Regions from separate parts of the Nitratireductor sp. L15S-10 genome, predicted to be linked through region 2. Evidence: riboswitches for the same ligand, from Rfam matches in the RefSeq annotation. Region 2 holds a riboswitch; the other holds the start of a gene.

Region 1 (4,197 bases), on a different replicon from region 2:
GGCTACGCCAATGACACCCATGTCGGCGGCAAGATTGGCAAAGCCGGCAGCCTGTATAACGGAATCGGCCAGCGTGCCGCGTCCAGAGGCGATGCCGTTCTGGTCATAGGCAATCATGGTAGGGTCTTTGCCGCATTGGCCGGCGGCGATTGTTTCGAGTTCACGCGTGAAATCGTCTGCGATGGCTTGCGCCCTCTTTTCCTGCCCGATGAGCGCCCCCATCCGCCGCACTTCACCAGGAATGGTCTCAAGGGTCTGCGCGAAGGAAAATTCTTCGACATGAAAGCCCAGCCGTTTCAGCAACGCGGTGGTGTTGTGTAGTGAGTAGGTGCCGGTGACCACCAGGTCGGGATTTTCAAGAAACACCTCTTCGGCAAGCCCGTGATTGACCGGGTAGGCCTGCGCTTCTTCATGCAGCATTGAGAGGCTCGGCTCGCGCGAAAGGAAGGAGACGGAGACGAGCTGATCCGGCCCGGCCAGCGTCATGGCAAGCTGGTCAGTGCACAGATTGAGCGACATGACGCGTTTCGGCGCGGCCGAAACCGGCGCGACAAGAAGCGCGCCGGCCAGAAGAGCAAGGCCGGAAAGGCAGGGGAGGCGTTTCCGGCGCCCCAGCATCAGGGAGCGAACTTTGCACGGAAGCCGGCGAAAACGCCGAAGCCGGGTGTGTTGTAGCCCTGAACGACTTCGTACTTCTGATCGAGAAGGTTCTCGCCACGCAAATAGAGCTCCGTATTCTCGTTCGGCTTGTAGGCGACCCTGGCGTTCAGAAGAATATAATCATCAAGGTTTGAGCGTGGGCCGTCGACATAACCGTCCACCGTGTCGAGGGCGATTTTCGCTGTCGCGCTGATTTCCCAGCGATCGGCAGGACGCAGTGTCGCGCCAAGAGCGATGTCGTGTTTCGGGATGCGCACTTCCCGCAGTCCATCCGTCTGGGTGGCCTTCGTGTAGGTATAGGCACCGCGCAGGTCGAGCCAGTCGGTTGCCGCATAGGCAAAAGACGCCTCCACGCCGCGTGTCTTGACCTCGCCATTCGTCTGAATGTTCTGATAGGTGACCGGGTGGTAGCCGATGTAATCCTCGACATCGATCATGAAGAAGGTAACATCGGTGACGAGCCTGTTATCCAGAAAGCGCTGTTCAACGCCGATATCGAAGCCGAGGCTCGTTTCAGGCTTCAGTTCGGTATTGCCATAGAACGGAGCGTAGAGTTCGTAGAGACTCGGCGCGCGATAGCCCGTTCCGACCGAGGAGTGGAAACGTGTTCCGGTGCTGGCGAACTCATAGGATCCGGTGGCGCGCCAGGATGTGTGTCCACCGAAGGTGCTGTGTTCGTCATGGCGGACGCCGGCTGTCAAAGTCAGCGCATCAAATGGGCTGTAGATCGCGTCGATCCAGCCGCCGCCCATTGAAACGCTCTTATCGACATTTGCCGTAACGGCCGTTTGACGCTCCCAGTCTGCGCCGAAATTGATCGTCAGCTCGGGAGAAATTTCCAGAGAGCCCAGATAATCCAGCTTGTAGCGCAAACCGTCAAAGGTTGAGGTGGAGCCAGAGCCGCTTGTGCTCTCGCGGGCGGTGTCGGACATCTGTACCGACAACGTGTTGTTCAATTGACCGTCAAACAGGGAGAATTCGGCGCCCACGCGCCCGGCCGCCTGCCGAAATGTCCCGTTCGCCGGGCTGTCGGCGACTGGAAAGCCATCATCCGTCTCAGTCGAGCCGTTTAACAGAAGGCCGCTGGCGAAAACTGCAAGATCGCCGCTGGTTTCGTATCGGCCGCTGAATGTCCCTGTCAGATTGGTGTATCCATCATCTTCCACACCAGATGATGCCATCGAGAAACCATCGGTGGTGAATCCAGACAGGGAAATGCCGAATTCGCCCTGGTCGAAACCGCCCGTCAGTGAGTAGTTTCCAAAGCCTGTTTTTCGGGATCCACCTTCGACATGAACGCTGTGCTCGATACCCTGCGGAATGCCTCCGAGCGTTGTGAGATTGACCACGCCGGCAATCGCATCGGAGCCGTAGAGTGTGCTCTGTGAGCCTTTCAGAACCTCGATCCGCCCAATGTTGTCGGCGAGAAGGTGACCGTAGGCTGCCTGCACGGTAGGGCCAGTAACTTCTGATATGTCGATGCCCTCGAAGAGGGTTTTAACATACTGCCCGCGCAGGCCGCGCATGATCAGCGTGGTCGTGTTTCCGGGCCCGCCATTCGGGGAGAGATTCAGGCCCGGCAGTTGGTTGAGGTAATCCTGCACCAGAGGCAGAGACTGCTCCTCGATCTCCTCGCGCTCGATAACCTGCACCGTGGAGCCCACTTTGGAGGCCTCCGTTGGGGTGCGGCTGGGGGTGATGACCAGTGTGTCGAGCTCGAAGTCTTCAGCCTGCGTGGTGAGCGTGGAGAAGCCCAGTATCAGCGCTGATGCACTGAACAGGAAAGAGGTTCGGTGTCGGCTTGAAAGCATGCATTTCCTCCAGCGAGCAACATTTTCTGATTTGCTGGAGAGCGACAGACGCCAAAGTTCGGTCTCCCCGCCAGCGATGACAATCGCCACCACTGCGAGAACCACAGCCCCGGAAGCGTCCCGCATCCGGTCGGTGACGGCCTGAGGCAGGTTTCCTGGCTCGCGCTTCGTCGGTGGTCTCGCCTTCCCGGGTCTTGCACCCAGTGGCATCAGAGGCACCTCAGCGCTCACAGTTGCGGGAGCAGCCACGGCTGCGGTTCATAAAAATGACCGTTCCGTGTTCCCTTTTCTCCGGCGGGTGAACACCCTGCCAGAGCACCTCAAGCGAACCGAAACCGCTTAGCAACTGGCAGAGACAGCGTCAATCAGCAGGCAGGGGCGGATCCGGGACAGCGTGCTTCCCGAAGTCAAGATTTGTCAGGATTAAATCGTACCTATTGTTGCGAAATCGGCTCTTCGTGTAATTTTTGCGGCAATACTGTCGCAAATCCGTCATTGAGATTGTCGAAAAAGTTGCAGAATTTGCCTCTCGAACCCCGGGGAATTTTGACATCGGGGGCGGGATGGGAAATGCTAATGGCGAACCGAAAACGGCAGATAATGGGAGTGCGTCGATGACGTTTTTCAAGAGCAATGGCGAGAAGGTGCCGGCCCGCGTCGCCGATATGGCGAATGAGGCACGTGCCGGCAGAATGGACCGGCGTGAGTTTCTTGCGCTCGCAAGCGCGCTCGGCGCATCGACGGCAGCAGCTTACGGTATGCTCGGCCTGGCAGCCCCCAGACATGCAATGGCTCAGGAGCCGAAAAAGGGCGGCATACTGCGCGTCGCCATGTTCATCAAGGACCCGAAAGATCCGCGCACGGCCGACTGGTCGGAAATCGCCAACGCCATGCGCCAGACGCTCGAGCCGCTGGTGAAGTACACCCGCGATTTCACCTTTGAGGGCAAGCTTCTCGAAAGCTGGGAAGTCAACGACGATGCAACCGAGTACATCCTTCACGTGCGTCCGGGCGTTACCTGGAACAATGGCGACGCCTTCACCGCCGATGACGTGATCTACAACTTCAACCGCTGGTGCGACCAGACCGTGGAGGGCAACTCCATGCCGGCCCGCATGGCTTCCCTCGTTGATTCTGAGACCAAAAAGGCGCGCGAGGGGGCCATCGAAAAGGTCGATGACATGACGGTGAAGCTGAACCTGTCGGCACCTGATATTTCCATCATTCCCGGCATGTCGGACTATCCGGCACTTATCGTTCACCCAAGCTTCGACGAAACGGGCCGCGATTTCGTCGCCAATCCCATTGGCACCGGTCCCTTCGAGCTCGTGTCCTACGAGGTTGGCAACCGAGTGGAACTCAAGAAGCGGGCGGATGGCAAGTGGTGGGGCGGCGAAGCCTATCTCGATGGCATTGAGTTCATCGATTACGGCACGGACCCCTCCGCGACCGTCAGTGCCTTTGAATCCGGAGAAATCCACACCAATTACGAAACGACTGCCGATTTCGTGGATATTATGGACTCTCTGGGGCTGGTGAAATCGGAGGTCACCACGGCAACAACGATCGTGGCGCGCACCAATGTCGACAATGCGCCCTATGACGACGAGAAGGTGCGCCGCGCCCTGCAGCGTGCCGTCGACAACACGACGGTTCTGGCGCTCGGCTACAACAATGCCGGCGAGGTGGCCGAGAACCATCATGTCTGCCCGATCCACCCCGAATA
Region 2 (4,197 bases):
AGACGCGTTTGTGTGCCTGTGCCAACGAGGCAGGCAGGAATGCCGACGACAAAGCGCCAAGCATTAAGCTACGTTTGGAAAGCATGGTTTCCCTCTCAAATCCAATTACTCGACGAACGCCATTGATGGCTGGCGAAGTAAGATCAGATCGAGATGGGGGGCCTCATCTGGAAATATATCACTTCCAGAAGCGTCTCGGACTGTGCCGGGATTTCAACCGACGCCAAGACAGGCGAATTTTGCAGCGGTGTGAATTCGGGAAGATAATGGCAATCGGCCGCACAATTGCCTTGGCGGTTATCCATGCCGCTTTTCGACTTCTGACAGCACTTCATCGCGGCCGTCTTGTCAGCGGCCAGAACCTCATGAACCTGATCGGTTACTTTCGTTGATGTCATGTCGGCATGCGATTGGATCACAGCCGGCATCATGGCCCCGAGGACCAGAACCAGTATCATCAACGATGGCAAAAGTCTGCGCATTTCAGTAACGTAACGCCGGTTCCGTAAATTTTCTACACTCGTCTCAGCTGACTTCGAACCATGTGGTCATGCCTGCCGCCGCGTGTTCCAGCATGTGGCAATGATACAGCCACTTGCCGGGATTGCCAGCGACGAAGGCAACCTCCGTCGTCTGCTCAGGTCCAATCAGGAATGTGTCGCGCCAGGGCTTGCCGTCATCGACGTCGGCTCCGGATCGGCTGAGAACACGGAAGTGATGACCATGGACATGCATGGCGTGTACCCAGCCTGTCTGATTTATCGTTTCCAGCAGAACCGTTTCGCCGCGCCGAACCGTGAAAAGCGGAGCCTCCGCCAGGTTTGCTATGCCGTTGAATGCCCAGGACTGGCCCGTTTTACGGAAATCTTCGCCTTCAAGGCGCTTGCCCTTGTAGGTGATGTCCACAAAGCCGCCCATGGCGCCACCTTCCATAACGACCTTCACTTTCCGGGCGCCCGTCACATCGGGCTCCGGTATCAGGTTTACCGGAATTGAAGGCGTCGACTGCGCTGTACGCGATATCCCGTCGACGATCCCGTCGACCAGGGGGAATGGCTGATCGCCCGAAATCTCTTCGATCGCAAAATCAGCGTCCGGAACAACCATAAGGTCGATCCGTTGCGCTGGTCCGAGAAGATGCGGGGAATAAGGCAGAACGACGGATTCCGGCAGCGCCTGTCCGTCATAGGCAATTACCTTTCCGCCGAACCGATTGGGATCGAGTTCCAGAACACGTGCGTTCGAGGCGTTGATCAGTCTAACGCGATAGGCTTCGCCACTGCGCAGCTTCAAGACCGGACGTGACTTGCCATTCACAAGGAGCCAGTTACCGAGACGCCCTCCGTGGCTCCAATCCATCAAGGAACCAAAGCTGTCCGTGTCCAGAACGCCAGGCTGGCGCAAGCGCCAGTCATCAATGATGAGGGTGATGTCATGGTCGCGATCAAAGGTGGAGGTTCGCTCCTCCACGATCAACGGGCCATACAAGCCACGCCCGACCTCATTCCAACTCTTGTTGTGCGCGTGATACCAATATGTACCGGAATCCGGCAGCTCGAATTCATAGATGAAACTGTCTCCGGGCTGCACGGGTTCCTGGGTCAAGCCGGACACCCCGTCCATCGCATTTTCGATGCGGATCCCGTGCCAGTGGATGGATGTGGGCTCCTCAAGATTGTTGCGAAAGTTGACGCGTATCCGCTCGCCCTTTCGGGCCCGGATTTCAGGACCGGGTACAATGTCGTTATAGGCCCAGAGATCTGAGAGCTGCTGCTCGTAAAGTGCTCGCTGGACCGATCCGGCGATCAGATCAAACTCCTGCGCACCCGCCTTTGCCACAGCAAGACCGGGCAGGACGCCTGCTGACACGAGCACCCCGGTTCCCGCCAGGAAATTGCGTCTGTCAATCATTCTCCCGCTCCAGCAGAAAGGTCGCGATTGCCGTCAGATCGTCCTGACTGAGAAAGGAAGTTCCGTCACGCACCACTTCCCCCATCGAACCACCAAAAGCGTCGCCGTCCGGTTGGATGCCTGTTTTCAGCGCATAAGCCAGATTGGACACAGTCCAGCCCTTTTCCTTCAGCACATCCGCCCTGATCGAAGGGGATTTACCGCCATCGGGCAGACTGTCCGATCCATGCAGGCGCAATTCAGGCGGAAGACCGAAGTTTGGGGCGAGAACGAAAACCGCGAACCCACCCGCCCCCCAACGCGCGCCATGCCGGAGCGACACCGGTTGGTCTAATATCAGAGTGATAGCCGTTAGAATCAGTGCGAATGCAACACCGGTCACGAGATTCGAGAGCAACGTAAAAAACGTCCGCTGCAAGCCTTCTTCGGGCGCCCAGACTTCGTCCTCGGTCTCAGCGTGTGACACCCCCTCTTCATAAGCTTCGGCTTGGAGGATCAACGGGATAACCCGCACTGATTGCGCCGCGGTCGCGAACACACCAGCGAGCAATCCCGCTACAAGCGCGGCCAGAATTACCCGGGTCAACATCTACGTCGTGGCGCCTTAGTGGCAGGGCGCGACGATTGCGTGGCGCGTGTCGTGGGCGCCGTTGTGCAGTGCGTCGGAATGAGCAAACGCAGCGAAATAAAGCAACGCTATGCCAAATATTGCAGCGAACAGCGTAGTCGTCAGACGTGCTGATGCCGAAACCCGCAGCGAAACAGATTGTGTTGCGAGCATGACAACCTCCGTGTTGCTCATTCAGTCACTTGAACATCTCTCCGTCCGTTCACATGGCAGGTCTCCTGGCTCATGGCGGTTTTCCAGCGCTATCGCCTTCCCGGATGTTTCCAGTGGCGCTCCCGTTTTCGGGAGTTATGGCGCCGCGCCATTCTACAGTCGCGGGGTCGGCTGTGGTTTGGATGCCCGGTCTGGGTCCACCCGTCACATTCCCTTTTCATCCCGCTTCGCGCTCGGCATCGCGGGAACCGTGTGAACAATTACCCTGACGTCACGCCGAAACCGAGTCAATAACGACAAGCTTGGCCGCGACCGTTCTCCGACAAGACCAGGACAACGGCTCCATCAGGATTTCAGATCCAATTGCCGCAGTCTGAGCGAATTGACGACAACTGAGATCGAAGAAGCGCTCATCGCAAAGGCGGCGAACATCGGACTAATCAGGATGCCGAAGAACGGGAAGAGTACGCCTGCAGCTACCGGAACGCCCAACGTATTGTAGATCAGGGCGAAAAACAGGTTCTGCCGTATGTTGCGCATCGTTCCGTGGGCCAGACGGCGAGCCCTGACGATGCCGTCAAGATTTCCTTTGACCAGGGTAAACCCAGCGCTTTCGATCGCGACATCCGCCCCGGTTCCCATCGCGATTCCAACGTCGGCCTGAGCCAGAGCCGGAGCGTCGTTCACGCCGTCGCCGGCCATCGCGACCTTGCGACCCTGCTGCTGCAATTCCTGGATGATGCGCGCCTTGTCTTCGGGAAGCACGTCGGCGCGGATCTCGTCGATGCCCAGGCGCGCAGCAACGGCTTTCGCCGTTCGTTCGTTATCTCCGGTCGCCATGATAATGCGGAATCCAAGTTCATGCAGAGCCTTCAGCGCGTCGGGGGTTGTTTCTTTCACCGGATCGGCGACGCATACGAGTCCGGCGACGCCATTGTCGACGACAACGAACATGACCGTCTCGCCCTCGTCACGGCGGCCATTGGCTTTTTCGGTCAAGCCCCCCGCCTCCAGGCCAAGTTCGCGGATCATCGCGAGATTGCCGAGCGCCACGGCTCTGCCATCCACTGTACCCTTGACGCCTTTGCCGGTAACGGCCTCGAAGTCGCCGGCCGCGGCCAACTCCACGCCTCGCTCTTCGGCTCCTCTTACGATGGCTTCGGCGAGCGGGTGTTCCGAACCCCGTTCAAGGGAAGCCGCCAGACGCAGCACTTCGGTCTCGTCATGGCCATTCTCCGCCACGACTGCCACCAATCGCGGCTTGCCTTCGGTCAACGTGCCTGTCTTGTCGACGATTAGCGTATCAACTTTCTCGAACCTCTCGAGCGCCTCCGCATTCTTTATGAGCACGCCTGCTTGAGCTCCGCGTCCCGTTGCCGTCATGATCGACATTGGGGTGGCGAGACCGAGGGCGCAGGGACAGGCTATGATCAGTACCGCGACCGCGGCGATGAGCGCATATGAAAGGGCGGGTTCCGGGCCCCAAAACGCCCAGCCCAGGAAAG

What was found. A riboswitch is a leader RNA that binds a small molecule or an ion and turns the genes downstream of it on or off. The one in region 2 is predicted to bind cobalamin.
Region 1: it holds a riboswitch for cobalamin, as region 2 does, so the genes downstream of both, P2W41_RS07395 (TonB-dependent receptor plug domain-containing protein) here and P2W41_RS18830 (CbtB domain-containing protein) in region 2, are expected to answer to the same signal.

Annotation. Positions count from the first base shown of each region.
Region 1 is NZ_CP120674.1:1,540,601-1,544,797, forward strand. Features, by position in the region: gene P2W41_RS07390 (ABC transporter substrate-binding protein) at 1-618, opposite strand, end outside; gene P2W41_RS07395 (TonB-dependent receptor plug domain-containing protein) at 618-2,471, opposite strand; cobalamin riboswitch at 2,599-2,809, opposite strand; gene P2W41_RS07400 (ABC transporter substrate-binding protein) at 3,086-4,197, shown strand, end outside.
Region 2 is NZ_CP120675.1:167,205-171,401, reverse strand. Features, by position in the region: gene P2W41_RS18850 (L,D-transpeptidase) at 1-85, opposite strand, end outside; gene P2W41_RS18845 (hypothetical protein) at 144-428, opposite strand; gene P2W41_RS18840 (multicopper oxidase family protein) at 526-1,911, opposite strand; gene P2W41_RS18835 (CbtA family protein) at 1,904-2,449, opposite strand; gene P2W41_RS18830 (CbtB domain-containing protein) at 2,516-2,692, opposite strand; cobalamin riboswitch at 2,730-2,960, opposite strand; gene P2W41_RS18825 (copper-translocating P-type ATPase) at 3,038-4,197, opposite strand, start outside.